Regions from separate parts of the Pseudomonas sp. DTU_2021_1001937_2_SI_NGA_ILE_001 genome, predicted to be linked through region 2. Evidence: predicted binding sites of a transcription regulator. Region 2 holds the regulator's gene; the other holds the start of a gene.

Region 1 (7,463 bases), 2.7 Mb from region 2:
CGAGTGCGAGCAGTCCCACGAATGTGAAACTGGTTAGCAAGAGCTTGGTGTTTTGCATCGGTGGGCGACTTCCACTATCTTGGCTGGGTCAACAAACCCCGATCATACCTGCATTAAGAGAAGCTGCGAAGCAGCGTCTACGAGAAAGCTGACCATGGTTGAAAATAGCGAACTACGTAAAGCAGGACTCAAGGTGACCCTACCGCGGGTCAAGATCCTCCAAATGCTCGATTCTGCCGAGCAGCGCCACATGAGTGCCGAGGATGTATACAAGGCACTGATGGATGCCAGTGAGGATGTCGGCCTGGCCACGGTCTACCGTGTCCTGACCCAGTTCGAAGCTGCTGGCCTGGTCGTGCGTCATAACTTCGATGGCGGTCATGCCGTGTTCGAACTGGCCGATGGTGGCCACCACGACCACATGGTCAACGTCGATTCCGGCGAGGTCATCGAATTCTTCGACGAAGAAATTGAAGCCCTGCAAAAGGCTATCGTCGAGCGTCACGGCTACGAGCTGGTGGATCACAACCTGGTGCTCTACGTACGCAAGAAGGCCTGAGGCTTTCACAGCGACATGAAAAAGCCCCTTGTCGATGCGTTCGGCAAGGGGCTTTTTTGCTGCCTGTATTTCAGCCTTTCGGGGTGATGATCATCTTCTTCGCATGGGCCAGCGACTCTTTGGTCAGGTCGATCCCGCCCAGCATGCGTGCCACTTCTTCTATGCGTTCCTGCTTGCCCAGCTTCGACACTGCCGTGCGAGTGGCATTGCTCTCGCGCACCTTGTGCACGAACAGGTGTTGATGGCCCTGGGCTGCTACTTGCGGCAAGTGGGTCACGGTGATCACCTGGCCACGGTCGCCCAGGCGGCGCAGCAACTGGCCGACGATCTCGGCGGTCGGGCCGCCGATACCGACGTCCACTTCGTCGAATACCAGGGTCGGGATGCGTGAGGTCTGTGCGGTGATGACCTGGATCGCCAGGCTGATACGTGACAACTCGCCGCCCGAAGCCACCTTGGACAATGGCTTGAGTGGCTGGCCAGGGTTGGCACTGACCAGCAGCTCGACCTGCTCCAGGCCGTAGGGCTGCAGTTCCTGGCTGCTGCCAGGCTTGAGTTCGATGCTGAAGCGTCCGCCCGGCATGCCGAGGCGATGGATTTCCTGCTCTACGGCATGGGCCAGTTCACCCGCCGAGCGGTGACGCAGGTCGCTCAGTTCCCGGGCCTTTTCCTGGTAGTGGCGGGCATAGGCGGCCAGCTCGTTCTGCAGGCGCTCGATGGACTCGTCGCTGGCGTTGAGGGTTTCGATTTCGTCGAGCAGCTTCTGGTGCAGCGCCGCAACTTCATGGGGTTGCACGCGATGCTTGCGGGCCAGGCTGTAGATGGCATCCAGGCGTTCTTCTATCTGTTGCAGGCGCGCTGGGTCGGCGTCGAAGTGATCGAGGAAGCGATTCAGCTCGCCCATGGCTTCTTCGACCTGGATCTGTGCGCTGGACAGCAGATTGGTCGCTTCGCTGAGCGAGTTGGAATTGTTGCTGACGCTGGACAGGCGATTGAGGCTGTTGGTGAGCGCATGCAGCACGTTGCCGGAGTCACTTTCGCTGCACTGCTCGATGACCTGGCGGCAGATGGTCAGCAGGCTTTCGGCATTGGTGAGGGCCTTGTGGTCCTGTTCGAGCTGTTCCAGCTCGTTTTCGCCAAGGCTGAGGTTTTCCAGTTCTTCAAGCTGGTAGCTGAGCAGCTGGTGACGTGCGCGCTGCTCATCGCCCGAGCTGGACAGGCGTTCCAGTTCCTGGCGGGTCTGGCGCCAGCGCTGCGAAGCGAGCTGGACCTGGCGAGCCAGCTCGGTGGCACCGGCATATTCGTCGAGCAGACGCCGGTGGGTGTCGGTCTTGAGCAGCGACTGGTGTTCATGCTGGCTGTGGATATCGATGAGCAGTTCGCCCAGTGCCTTGAGGTCGCCCTGTGGGCAGGGCGTGCCATTTATATAGGCGCGGGAGCGGCCTTCGGCGGTGATGACCCGGCGCAGGATGCAGGGGGAGTCGCCATCCAGGTCGCGCTCGCTGAGCCAGGCGCGTGCCTCCGGGATTTCAGCCAGGTCGAAGGTGGCAAGGATATCGGCCTTGTCGGCGCCGGGACGGACCACGCCGCTGTCGGCGCGGTCGCCCAGGGTGAGGCCCAGCGCATCGAGCATGATCGACTTGCCGGCACCTGTCTCGCCCGTGATTACGCTCATCCCGCGGTCGAGCTCCAGGTCGAGGTGCTCGACGATGGCGTAGTTGTGTACGGAAAGATGAACCAGCATGCAGCGGCTCCAAGGTCGTTGGTCTGGTTATTTATACAGTGTTTTGTTTTGGCCTGACAATGCCCGCGCTTAGTCCGATTTGCACGGCTGGGCGGCGGATTTATACCTCTGTAGCGGAAAATGCCCGCTTCGCACGGCCTTTGGCGTGGCCGATGCGCTTTCCGTCGACCTTGCCCCTTGAAGCTGGAAATTCCGCTCCCATATAGGGGGCAGAAGCGCGAGTTGGGATCGCGGACGTTTTCGAGAGGAGAAAGTTATGGCTGACGAACAGAACCTGGATACGCAAGCTCAGGAACAGGCCGCGCAGGCCGGTGCCGGTGAAGACCTGGCGACCCGTGTACAGGTGCTCGAAGAGCAACTGGCTGCCGCACAGGACCAGTCGCTGCGTGTCGCTGCGGATCTGCAGAACGTCCGCCGCCGCGCCGACCAAGATGTCGAGAAGGCACACAAGTTCGCGCTGGAGAAGTTCGCCAGCGACCTGCTGCCGATCATCGACAGCCTGGAACGCGGTCTCGAGCTGTCCAACCCCGATGATCAGAGCATCCGCCCGATGCGCGAAGGCATCGAGCTGACCCTCAAGATGTTCCAGGACACCCTCAAGCGTTACCAGCTGGAAGCCATCGACCCGCATGGCCAACCGTTCAACGCCGAGCATCACCAGGCCATGGCCATGGAAGAGAACGCCAACGTCGAGCCGAACACCGTGCTCAAGGTGTTCCAGAAGGGCTACCAGCTCAATGGTCGCCTGCTGCGCCCGGCAATGGTCGTGGTCAGCAAGGCGCCTGCACCGGCCAAGCCCTCGATTGACGAGCAGGCTTGAAATTTTCCGGGCAGCCCCCATTTAACGGTCAAGCGTTTTTAAAGAGCTACCGCGATCTGTGAACCCGGTCGCGGCAACCAATCAAAAGTTTCGGGAGAGTCAAGATGGGTAAAATTATCGGTATCGACCTGGGGACCACCAACTCCTGTGTCTCCATCCTCGAAGGCGGCAACGTCAAGGTCATCGAAAACGCCGAAGGCGCGCGTACCACCCCTTCGATCATCGCCTATGCCAACGATGGCGAAATCCTGGTTGGCCAGTCGGCCAAGCGCCAGGCGGTCACCAACCCCCATAACACCCTGTACGCGGTCAAGCGTCTGATCGGCCGTCGTTTCGACGAGAACGTCGTACAGAAAGACATCCAGATGGTCCCTTACAAGATCGTCAAGGCCGACAACGGCGACGCGTGGGTCGAGGTGAACAGCCAGAAAATGGCTCCGCCACAGATCTCCGCTGAAATCCTGAAGAAGATGAAAAAGACCGCCGAAGACTTCCTCGGCGAGTCCGTGACCGAAGCGGTCATCACCGTTCCGGCCTACTTCAACGACAGCCAGCGTCAGGCGACCAAGGACGCGGGCCGTATCGCCGGTCTGGACGTCAAGCGCATCATCAACGAGCCTACCGCTGCGGCCCTGGCCTACGGCATGGACAAGGCCAAGGGTGACCGCACCATCGTCGTCTACGACCTGGGTGGTGGTACCTTCGATATCTCGGTCATCGAGATTGCCGAAGTCGACGGCGAACACCAGTTCGAAGTGCTGGCCACCAACGGTGATACCTTCCTGGGTGGTGAAGACTTCGACATCCGCCTGATCGACTACCTCGTCGACGAGTTCAAGAAAGAAAGCGGTATCAACCTCAAGGGTGACCCGCTGGCCATGCAGCGTCTGAAGGAAGCTGCCGAGAAGGCCAAGATCGAGCTGTCGTCCAGCACCCAGACCGACGTCAACCTGCCGTACATCACTGCAGACTCGACCGGTCCCAAGCACCTGAACGTGAAGATCTCCCGTTCCAAGCTGGAATCGCTGGTCGAAGACCTGGTGCAGCGCACCATCGAGCCTTGCCGCATCGCTCTGAAAGACGCCGGCATCGACATTGGCGCGATCAACGACGTGATCCTGGTCGGTGGTCAGACCCGTATGCCGCTGGTGCAGAAGCAGGTTGCCGAGTTCTTCGGCAAGGAAGCGCGCAAGGACGTCAACCCTGACGAAGCCGTTGCCATGGGTGCTGCCATCCAGGGCGCCGTGCTGGCCGGTGACGTGAAAGACGTTCTGCTGCTCGACGTCAGCCCGCTGACCCTGGGTATCGAAACCATGGGTGGCGTAATGACCGCGCTGATCGAGAAGAACACCACCATTCCGACCAAGAAGTCGCAGGTGTTCTCTACCGCCGATGACAACCAGAGCGCCGTGACCATCCACGTGCTGCAGGGTGAGCGCAAGCAAGCCGCGCAGAACAAGTCGCTGGGCAAATTCGACCTGGCCGAGATTCCGCCAGCGCCACGCGGCGTTCCGCAGATCGAAGTGACCTTCGACATCGACGCCAACGGCATCCTGCACGTCGGCGCGAAAGACAAGGCCACCGGCAAGCAGCAGTCCATCGTGATCAAGGCCAACTCCGGTCTGTCCGAGGAAGAAATCCAGCAGATGGTGCGTGACGCCGAGGCCAATGCCGAGGAAGACCGCAAGTTTGAAGAGCTGGCCTCGGCCCGTAACCAGGGTGACGCGCTGGTCCACTCGACTCGCAAGATGATCTCCGACGCCGGTGACAAGGTCACTGCCGAAGAGAAAGCCGCTGTCGAAGCTGCTGTGGTTGCGCTGGAAGCTGCCGTGAAAGGTGACGACAAGGCTGCCATCGAAGCCAAGGTCGAAGAACTGTCGAAAGTTTCGGCTCCGATCGCGCAGAAGATGTACGCCGAGCAGGCTGAAAACCCTGAGGCGGCTGCCAAGCCTGCCGAAGGTGCGGCGAAGGCCGACGACGTCGTCGACGCCGAGTTCGAAGAAGTCAAGGACCACAAGTAAGCGCAGGCTCACTTGCAACCCGATTGACCGCAGGCCCGCGGGAACGGGTAGGATGTCGCCGCGCGGGAGCTTGCTCCCGCGTTGGCGTGTCTGGAACAGACGAAAATTTCCGGTTTGCGCGCAGTGCTGCGCAAACCCTGTGGCAAAGCTTTGCTGCTCCTGCAGCAGGCTTGTTCTGCCGCTTTCACGGCCGCTGATGGCCGTTGAACGAAGACCGGGATCGTTGAATTGACGTGAGTTGGGTCCGAGCCTGAAGGGGCTCAACGAGTCTGGCCGGGCTCAGGAGCGTTTGGCCGGGCGTCCTCAAGAGTGCAGAAGAATTATGGCGAAGCGTGACTATTACGAAGTATTGGGGGTCGAGCGAGGCGCCAGCGAGGCGGAGCTGAAGAAGGCTTATCGTCGTCTGGCGATGAAGCATCACCCCGACCGTAACCCTGACGACAAAGCGTCGGAAGAACTGTTCAAAGAGGCCAACGAGGCCTACGAGGTATTGTCCGACGCCAGCAAGCGTGCAGCCTACGACCAGTACGGCCATGCCGGTGTCGACCCGAGCATGGGTGGCGGCGGTGGTGGCTTCGGTGCCGGCGGCGCGAACTTCTCCGACATCTTCGGCGATGTATTCAGTGACTTCTTCGGCGGCGGCGGTCGCGGCGGTGGTCGTGGCGGCCCGCAGCGCGGCAGCGACCTGCGCTACACCCTGGAGTTGAACCTCGAGGAAGCGGTGCGCGGTACCACCGTAAACATCCGTGTGCCGACCCTGGTGAACTGCAAGCCGTGCGACGGCAGCGGCGCCAAGAAAGGCTCTTCGCCGGTCACCTGCCCGACCTGTGGCGGTATCGGTCAGGTACGCATGCAGCAGGGCTTCTTCTCGGTGCAGCAGACCTGCCCGCGCTGTCATGGCCAGGGCAAGATCATTTCCGATCCGTGCGAGTCCTGTAACGGCGAAGGTCGGGTCGAGGAATACAAGACTCTGTCGGTCAAGGTGCCGGCGGGTGTCGATACCGGCGACCGTATCCGTCTGTCGGGTGAAGGCGAGGCCGGCCCGCAGGGTGGCCCGAACGGCGACCTGTACGTGGTCATCAACGTTCGCGAACACCCGATTTTCCAGCGCGATGGCAAGCACCTGTACTGCGAAGTGCCGATCAGCTTCACCGATGCGGCGCTGGGTGGCGAGATGGAAGTGCCGACCCTCGATGGCCGCGTGAAGCTGAAGATTCCGGAAGGTACCCAGACCGGCAAGCAGTTCCGTCTGCGCGGCAAGGGTGTGGCGCCAGTGCGTGGCGGCGGTCCGGGCGACCTGATGTGCCGCGTGGCGGTGGAAACGCCGGTCAACCTCAGCAAGCGTCAGCGCGAGCTGCTCGAGGAGTTCCGCGAGTCGCTGCAGAGCGACGAATCGCACTCGCCCAAGGCCAGTGGCTGGTTCGAAGGCGTGAAGCGTTTCTTCGGCGACTTGTAAGATTTCTCACGGGAGCAGGACATGCGACGTATTGCTGTAATGGGCGCCGCCGGGCGCATGGGCAAGATTCTCATCGAGGCGGTGGGCCAGACCCAGGGTGCCGGCCTGACCGCCGCCATCGATCGTCCCGACAGCACTCTGGTAGGTGCTGACGCGGGTGAGCTGGCCGGCCTCGGTCGCCTGGGTGTGCCGCTGTCGGGCGACGTGGCGCGTGTGGCCGAAGAGTTCGACGTGCTGATCGACTTCACGCACCCGTCGGTGACCCTGAAGAACCTGGCGTTCTGCCGCAAGGCCGGCAAGGCGATGATCATCGGCACTACGGGTTTCACCGCCGAAGAGAAGCAGCGTCTGGCCGAAGCGGGCAAGGAAATCCCCATCGTCTTCGCCGCCAACTTCAGCGTGGGTGTGAACCTGTGCCTGAAGCTGCTCGACACTGCGGCGCGCGTGTTGGGCGATGACGTGGATATCGAGATCAGCGAAGCGCACCACCGTCACAAGGTCGATGCACCTTCGGGGACTGCTCTGCGCATGGGTGAGGTGGTCGCCAGCGCGCTGGGTCGTGACCTGGAAAAGGTCGCGGTGTATGGCCGTGAGGGCCAGACCGGTGCTCGCGAACGCCAGACCATCGGCTTTGCCACCACCCGTGCGGGTGACATCGTGGGCGACCACACCGTGCTGTTCGCCGCAGACGGCGAGCGCGTGGAGATCACTCACAAGGCCTCCAGTCGCATGACCTTTGCCCGTGGTGCGGTACGTGCGGCCATGTGGCTTGATGGCAAGGCGCCAGGCCTTTACGACATGCAGGATGTGTTGGACTTGCGTTGATCGGTCGTCAATTACCGTGAAAAAATCAGGCCGTCGGC
Region 2 (7,463 bases):
CGCTGCCAAGGCTGGCATTCCCTGGCCGGCGGTCATCGCCCACCGGGGTGCCTCATTCGATGCCCCGGAGGAGACACTGCCGGCGTTCATCCTTGCTCGGGAACTGGGTGCCGACTATCTGGAACTGGACCTGCAACGCACCCAGGACGGCGTACTGATCGCCCTGCACGATGACAACCTGCAGCGTACCACCAACATCGACGAGGTCTTTCCGGCCCGCGCCCACGACCCGGTGAGCAGCTTCAGCCTCGCCGAACTCAAGCAGCTGGACGCCGGTTCGTGGTTCAACAAGGCTTACCCGGGCCGTGCCCGTGACCGTTACGCCGGGTTGAAGATCCTGACCCTCGAAGAAGTGATGGACATCGCCGAGGGCGGCGCCAACAAGCCCGGCCTGTATATCGAGACCAAGGTTCCTGAGCAGTTTCCCGGCATCGAGGCAGACCTGAAAGAGGTTCTGCAGCGTCGCGGCTGGCTGCGTGAACGCCCGGCGGCGGCGCCTGGACAGGTCAACGTCGCGCACATGCCAGGCCGCGTGGTGCTGCAGACCTTCGACAAGTCCAGCCTGCGACTGCTGCACAAGGAGATGCCGCAGGTGCCCAAGGTGCTGTTGCTGTGGGTCGGTGAAGGTTCGATCAAGCCGAAGTCGGCGGTGCCGTTCAAAGACTCGGGCTTCAAGGACAAGGCCAGCTACTACGCGGCCCAGGAGGTCAGTTCCAAGGCCGAGTTCGAGGCCTGGATCGACTGGGCCAAGGCCAACGGCGCCATCGGCACCGGACCTTCATCGCGATTGGCCAATGGCGGTGACCAGAGCTACATGGATCTGGTCAAGCCCTGGATGAACGAGCTGACCCATGCCAAGGGGCTGATCGTCCACCCCTACACTGTCGATGAAGCCGTGGACTTCAAGAGCATCAGTGCCGCCGGGGCCGACGGCTTCTTCACCAACCGTACCGCCGAACTGCTGAAGTTCTATCAGCGCCCGGCCCGCCAGGACATCGATAGCCTGCTCAAGAGCAACGGTTACTGACCGCGCCCGGACACGTCGGCCTACCGGCGTGTCCGATCTGGTGTAAGCTCGCCAGTCATCGCTCAACGATCGAGAGGCTTATGCAGTCCCCCTTCCGACGCTCGACCCTTGCCACGCTGCGCGGTTTCAACCTGCCCGACACCGCGATCAACCTGCTCCCTTCGGCAGCCGACTATCGGCGCTGCCTGCTGGAGCAGATCGCCCAGGCGACCCGGCGCATCTACATCATCGCCCTCTACCTGCAGGAAGACGAAGCCGGACAGGAAATCCTCGACGCCCTGTACGCCGCAAAGGCCGCGCGTCCGGAACTCGACGTGCAGGTACTGGTGGACTGGTTCCGCGCCCAGCGCGGGCTGATCGGCGCCGGGCGGCAACCAGGCAACAGCGCGTGGTATCAGAGCCAGCACCTGGAGCATGACGTCGAAGTGCCGATCCACGGTGTACCGGTACAGACTCGCGAACTGTTCGGCGTGCTGCACCTCAAGGGCAGCGTGATCGACGACAAGGTGCTGTACACCGGCGCCAGTCTCAACAACGTGTACCTGCACAAGCTCGACAAATACCGGCTCGACCGCTATCACCTGATCCACAGCGCGGAGCTGGCCGACAGCTTCGTCGGGTTGGTGCAGCGCGACATCATCGGCTCGCCAGCCGTGCATCGTCTCGACCTGCCGCAACCGCCCAGCTCACGCAACCTGCGGGGTGAAATTCGTGCCTTTCGCAGCCAACTGAAACGCGCCACCTACGACACCGCCCAGGGGGTTGCCGAGAATGGCGAGCTGCGCATCATTCCCCTGCTGGGCGTCGGCCCGCGCAATGCACTGAACCGCACCATCTGTGAGCTGATCGCCAGCAGTCAGAGTCACCTGAGCATCTGTACGCCATACTTCAACCTGCCGATGGCGGTGACCCGGGAAATCAATCGTGCGATCAAGCGCGGCGTGGTGGTCGACATCATCGTCGGCGACAAGACCGCCAACGACTTCTTCATTCCCCCCCAGGAACCGTTCAAGGTCATTTCTGCGCTGCCATACCTGTACGAAATCAGCCTGCGCCGCTTCGCCCGCAAGCATCAGGCGGCCATCGACCGCCAACGACTGAACCTGCACTTGTGGAAGCACGGCGACAATACCTACCACCTCAAGGGCATGTGGATCGATCAGCGCCATACCCTGCTGACCGGTAACAACCTCAACCCGCGAGCCTTCAACCTGGACCTGGAGAACGGCCTGCTGATCGATGACCCCAAGGGAGAGTGGCTGGAGCCCAGAGCCCGAGAGCTGGCCAGCCTGATGCAGCACACCCGGCGCGTGGGGCACTACGAAGAGCTGCAGACGCTGGCGGACTACCCGGAAGGGGTGCACAAGTTTCTGCGTCGGGTCAGCCGGGTGAAGATCGAGCGCCTGCTGTACCGGATTCTCTAAGCCACGCGGCGGTTCCACACAACGGGCAGCGCAGGCTGCCCGTAGCGAACGGCTGACTCAGTCGATCAGTTGTGCGGCGCGCAATGCCTGAACGGCCGCCAGCCAGCGCGGCTGGCTGCGGTATTCGGTGCTGGCATGCGCCTGGCCACGCATGCGCGCCAGCCGTGGCGAAGGGCTGACGTTCAGGCGCTGCGCAGCACTCAAGGCCAGTTCGGCGCTGGCGCGGTCGTTGCAAACCAGGCCCATGTCACAACCGGCTCCCAGGGCCGCCTCGATGCGGCTGGCCGCGTCGCCTGCCACGTGCGCACCCGCCATCGACAGGTCGTCACTGAAAATCATCCCGTCAAAACCCAGCTCGCCGCGCAGGATTTCCTGCAGCCAGCGCCGTGAGAAACCGGCAGGCTGGGCATCGACCTGCGGGTAGATGACATGCGCCGGCATCACCGCCGCCAGCTGACGACTCAGGCGCGCGAAAGGCACCAGGTCATGGGCACGGATGCTCTCCAGGCTGCGCTCGTCGGTGGGAATGGCCACGTGCGAATCGGCTTCGGCCCAGCCGTGCCCCGGGAAGTGCTTGCCGGTGGCGGCCATGCCCGCTTCGTTCATGCCGCAGATGAACGCGCCAGCCAGGCGTGCGGCATATTCGGGATCACCTTCGAAGGCACGGGTACCGACCACGGCACTGCGCCCGTGGTCCAGGTCCAGCACCGGCGCGAAACTCAAGTCGAGACCTACGGCCAGTACCTCGGTCGCCATCAGCCAGCCGCAGTGACGAGCCAGGGCTTCGGCATCAGGGCGATCAGCGATCGAGCGCATGGCAGGCAGACGCACGAAGCCTTGGCGCAGGCGCTGCACCCGCCCACCTTCCTGGTCCACCGCCAGCAGCAGGTCCGGGCGAATGGCGCGGATCGATGCGCTCAGCTCGCGGACCTGACGCGGATGCTCGATATTGCGGGCAAAGATAATCAGGCCGCCCACTTCGGGCTGGCGCAGTAGATGACGGTCTTCAGCGGTCAGCCAGGTACCGGCGACATCGACCATCAGGGAGCCTTGCAGGCCAGAACTCATAGAAAACACCTTGCCTTGGATCGAGCCGGCATGGTGCTTGATCCTGCGGCCCGGTGCAATGTGGCTTCAGGCCTTGGCGGCGAGCGCGGCGGGCGTCTTGTTGCGGGGTCTGAGTTGCGCGGACACCATGGAAGGCTCGGTCACACCACTCTCGGCACGCATGCCGGCGGCCAGGAACGGCACCATCAGGCGCATGACCTGCTCGATGGAGGTGTTCACCCCGAAATCATTCTCGGAAATCGCCCGCAGGGCCTTGATACCGGACATGCTGAACGCGGCGGCGCCCAGCATGAAGTGCACGCGCCAGAACAGCTCGATGGGGGGGATTTGCGGCGCGGCCTCGTTGACCAGTTGCATGTAGCGGCGGAACACCTTGCCGTACATGTCTTCCAGGTAACGACGCAGGTGCCCCTGGCTCTGGCTGAACGCCAGGCCCAACAGGCGCATGAAGATGGACAGGTCGTTGCCGCTGCGCGGCTGCACGGCCATGGCCTGCTCGACCAGGATACCCAGCAGTTCCTCAAGGCTCGGCTTGTGCTCGGGAAGACCCTGGCGACGCTCCAGCTCGCGCTCAAGACTGGCGCAGAACGGCCCCAGGAAGCGGGAAAAGACCGCCTGGATGAGGGCTTTCTTGGAACCGAAATGGTAGTTGACCGCTGCGAGGTTCACCGACGCCTTGCTGGTGATCAGCCGCAGGGAAGTCTCGGCGAAGCCTTTTTCGGCGAACAGCTGCTCGGCAGCATCAAGGATACGTTCTACGGTTTCCGACTGGGCCATGGCTCTCTGCCTGACAAAACAATCGTTTGAAACATACGTTTCAGCCCTGTCATTTGTCAAGCGGGGGTTCATTTTGTGGCTGAACAGTCACGCGTTCAAGCTGTCCCGACCAGCGCCCGTTCGGCACCTGCATCAAATCGGCGATTGCCAAGACGCAGCCACTGTATATAATCCCAGTCACTGTATAAAAAGACAGAGCGCACGAAATGATCAAACTGACGCCACGCCAGGCCGAAATCCTTGGCTTCATCAAACGCTGCCTCGAAGACAATGGCTATCCTCCTACCCGTGCGGAAATCGCCCAGGAACTGGGCTTCAAGTCTCCGAACGCCGCCGAGGAACACCTCAAGGCCCTGGCCCGCAAGGGCGCCATCGAGATGACCCCCGGCGCCTCGCGCGGCATTCGCATCCCTGGCTTCGAAGCCAAGCCCGACGACAGCAGCCTGCCAATCATCGGTCGTGTTGCCGCCGGCGCCCCCATCCTCGCCCAGCAGCATATCGAGGAGTCCTGCAACATCAATCCAACCTTCTTCCATCCCAGCGCCGACTACCTGCTGCGCGTGCATGGCATGAGCATGAAGGATGTCGGCATTCTCGACGGCGACCTGCTGGCCGTACACACCACGCGTGAAGCACGCAATGGCCAGATCGTCGTAGCCCGAATCGGTGACGAAGTCACGGTCAAGCGCTTCAAACGTGAAGGCAGCAAGGTCTGGCTGATTGCTGAAAACCCTGAGTTCGCCCCCATCGAGGTCGACCTCAAGGAACAGGAGCTGGTCATCGAAGGCTTGAGCGTCGGCGTCATCCGCCGTTAAGGAGACAGTCATGCAGTTCCATCCGGCCCCCAATACCCAATTACCGTTGTTCGAGGCGTTCTTGGCCCAACCCATGATCACGCCCCTTCAGGAGCTGCCGCCGGCCATGCGCGAGCCGTTGCCGGAGGTGTTCAGCGAGCTGTCATTGCGTGGTGCGGCCGGAAACTGCCTTGGTCTGCTGGCGCCCATCCTCCGGGAACTGAGCCAGGAGCAGGACGCGCGCTGGCTGACACTCATTGCACCACCGGCCAATGTGACACAGACCTGGCTGCGTGATGCCGGGCTGAACCGGGAACGCATCCTGATCCTGCGGCCACGCAGCAACCAGACCGCGCTGGACCTGACTCGGGAAGCCTTGCGCCTGGGGCGCAGCCATACGGTCGTCAGCTGGCTCAGCCCACTCAGCGCATCGGCACGCCAGCAGCTGACTGCGGCCGCACGAGACGGCGAAGCACAAAGCCTCAACGTCAGGCTGGGTTGAACGCCATCGAACCCTGCGCGCGGGGGTAGATGGACAGCGAAAGGTGAAAGCGAAACCGATCAGCGGTAACCAGCAGGCGTTACCGTTCTGATTGCAAGACACAGGCAACTCACCCTAATTGAGGGGACAAGCACCTGTCGAGAAACTGCCTGAACCAGCGCGCTGGGTTCAATGCAGGACGCGTGGACCTTCTTCTTCCTTTTCCAGCACGCCTTCGGCAAGGCGACCCGCCATCTGCACGCCCACGCTCAGCATGGCCTTGGCCACTTCCACGTGCTGACCTTGCAGAAACACCTTGGCATCTTCAGAAAAGTTGAGCGTGACCAACGAGCCTTCATCCTCGGCGCGTCGCAGTTCGATACGCCCGTCAGGAAGCTCGACAATTTCAAGAAAAGAAGTAGACATCAGTACAAATTCTCCGCGAAAGGCGGACATTGTAACAGTCTGGCCCTCCGCATACACCCACGCTTTTCAGAACTCGTTCATGCCCTGACGAAAACGCACCGCCAGTGACTTGATCGATTGCCGCCAGCCTTCCAGTTCCGCATGGCTCAGGCCTTGCTCAGGCTCCTCGTCATCCAGATTCACCGCCTGGATCATCGGCTGGGTCACATCGCCCTTGGGCTTGCTGGGTGCACGTGGCGGTCGGAACAGGTCGGCATGGGCATCGAGCAGTTGGCCCAGCCAGGTATGGCGGTTCTGCGCCAGCTCGATCAGTTCGGCCAGTTCAGGAATCGCTACGCTGTCCAGTACCTCGGGCGCCAGCAGCGTCTCGGCACGAGGCGCCCCGGCCTGAGGCAGGCGGTAGTAACCGGCGATTTCATGGCACAAGCCCAGCAGCGCACCATAGAGGTGGAACAGGACGGTTTCGCGACCGGCCTGCACCTGGGCCTGGGCATTCAGTGCCTGACCCTGCTCTGCCTTGCTCAAGGCTTCGAGGGCCAAACCGGCGAAGAAAATCTTCTGGTTGGTTCGGGTATACAACTCGTGGGCCATGCTGGCGCCTCCCTGAAACGATGAAACCGATTACCGGCCTTGGCCCCTGCCGACGCAGGGGCGTCGCCCTCAGCGCTTGTCTTCGACCTTCCAGGTTCCACCATCGTAGAACGCGCGCCAGCCGGTCGGCTTGCCGTCGACCTCGGTCTGCACATACTGCTCCTTGGTCTTGCGGCTGTAGCGCACCACCGACGGACGGCCATCTGGATCCTGGGCAGGCGCATCGCACAGGAAGTGATACTTGGGGTCGATTTCCTGCTTGTGCGGCAGCAGCTCGAGCACCAGCGGCGCTCGGGTCTCGCGGTTCTTGGGGAACTGGCTGGCGGCCAGGAACAGCCCTGAAGCACCGTCACGCAACACGTAGGTGTCGTCGACCTTCTCGCACTTGAGCTCCGGCATCTTCACCGGATCCATCTTCGGCGGCGCCGCATCGCCGTTCTTCAGCAGCTTGCGGGTGTTCTTGCATTCAGGGTTGGTGCAACCGAAGAACTTGCCGAATCGACCGGTCTTGAGCTGCATCTCGCTGCCGCACTTGTCACACTCCAGGCTCGGGCCCTCATAGCCCTTGATGCGGTAGCTGCCCTCTTCGATCTCATATCCCGAGCAGTCGGGGTTGTTGCCGCAGATGTGCAGCTTGTGTTTCTCGTCCAGCAGGTAGGCATCCATCGCCGTGCTGCAGATCGGGCAGCGATGCTTGCCGCGCAGCACCCGGGATTCGGACTCGCCCTCGTCGTCTTCGGCGATCTCGTCACCCGGCGTGAGGTTGACGGTGGCCTTGCAACGCTCCTTGGGTGGCAGGCTGTAGCCCGAGCAGCCGAGGAACACGCCGGTGGAGGCGGTACGGATCTGCATCGGGCGACCGCAGACCTTGCATG

What was found. The regulator LexA, encoded in region 2, represses DNA repair genes until DNA is damaged. The targets are predictions, from matches to a motif close to CTGTNTNNNNANACAG.
Region 1: a site for LexA is predicted at 2,327-2,342, ahead of recN (DNA repair protein RecN). Genes of this name have one in related genera too.

What each region holds. Positions count from the first base shown of each region.
Region 1 is NZ_CP135971.1:2,748,533-2,755,995, reverse strand. It holds gene RRX38_RS11825 (outer membrane protein assembly factor BamE) at 1-58, opposite strand, end outside; gene fur (ferric iron uptake transcriptional regulator) at 155-559, shown strand; gene recN (DNA repair protein RecN) at 630-2,303, opposite strand; gene grpE (nucleotide exchange factor GrpE) at 2,560-3,123, shown strand; gene dnaK (molecular chaperone DnaK) at 3,228-5,144, shown strand; gene dnaJ (molecular chaperone DnaJ) at 5,467-6,600, shown strand; gene dapB (4-hydroxy-tetrahydrodipicolinate reductase) at 6,622-7,425, shown strand.
Region 2 is NZ_CP135971.1:39,198-46,660, reverse strand. It holds gene RRX38_RS00205 (glycerophosphodiester phosphodiesterase) at 1-1,027, shown strand, start outside; gene pssA (CDP-diacylglycerol--serine O-phosphatidyltransferase) at 1,108-2,451, shown strand; gene nagZ (beta-N-acetylhexosaminidase) at 2,509-3,507, opposite strand; gene RRX38_RS00190 (TetR/AcrR family transcriptional regulator) at 3,586-4,296, opposite strand; gene lexA (transcriptional repressor LexA) at 4,503-5,111, shown strand; gene sulA (SOS-induced cell division inhibitor SulA) at 5,122-5,592, shown strand; gene RRX38_RS00175 (hypothetical protein) at 5,761-5,997, opposite strand; gene RRX38_RS00170 (DUF6586 family protein) at 6,064-6,588, opposite strand; gene topA (type I DNA topoisomerase) at 6,658-7,463, opposite strand, start outside.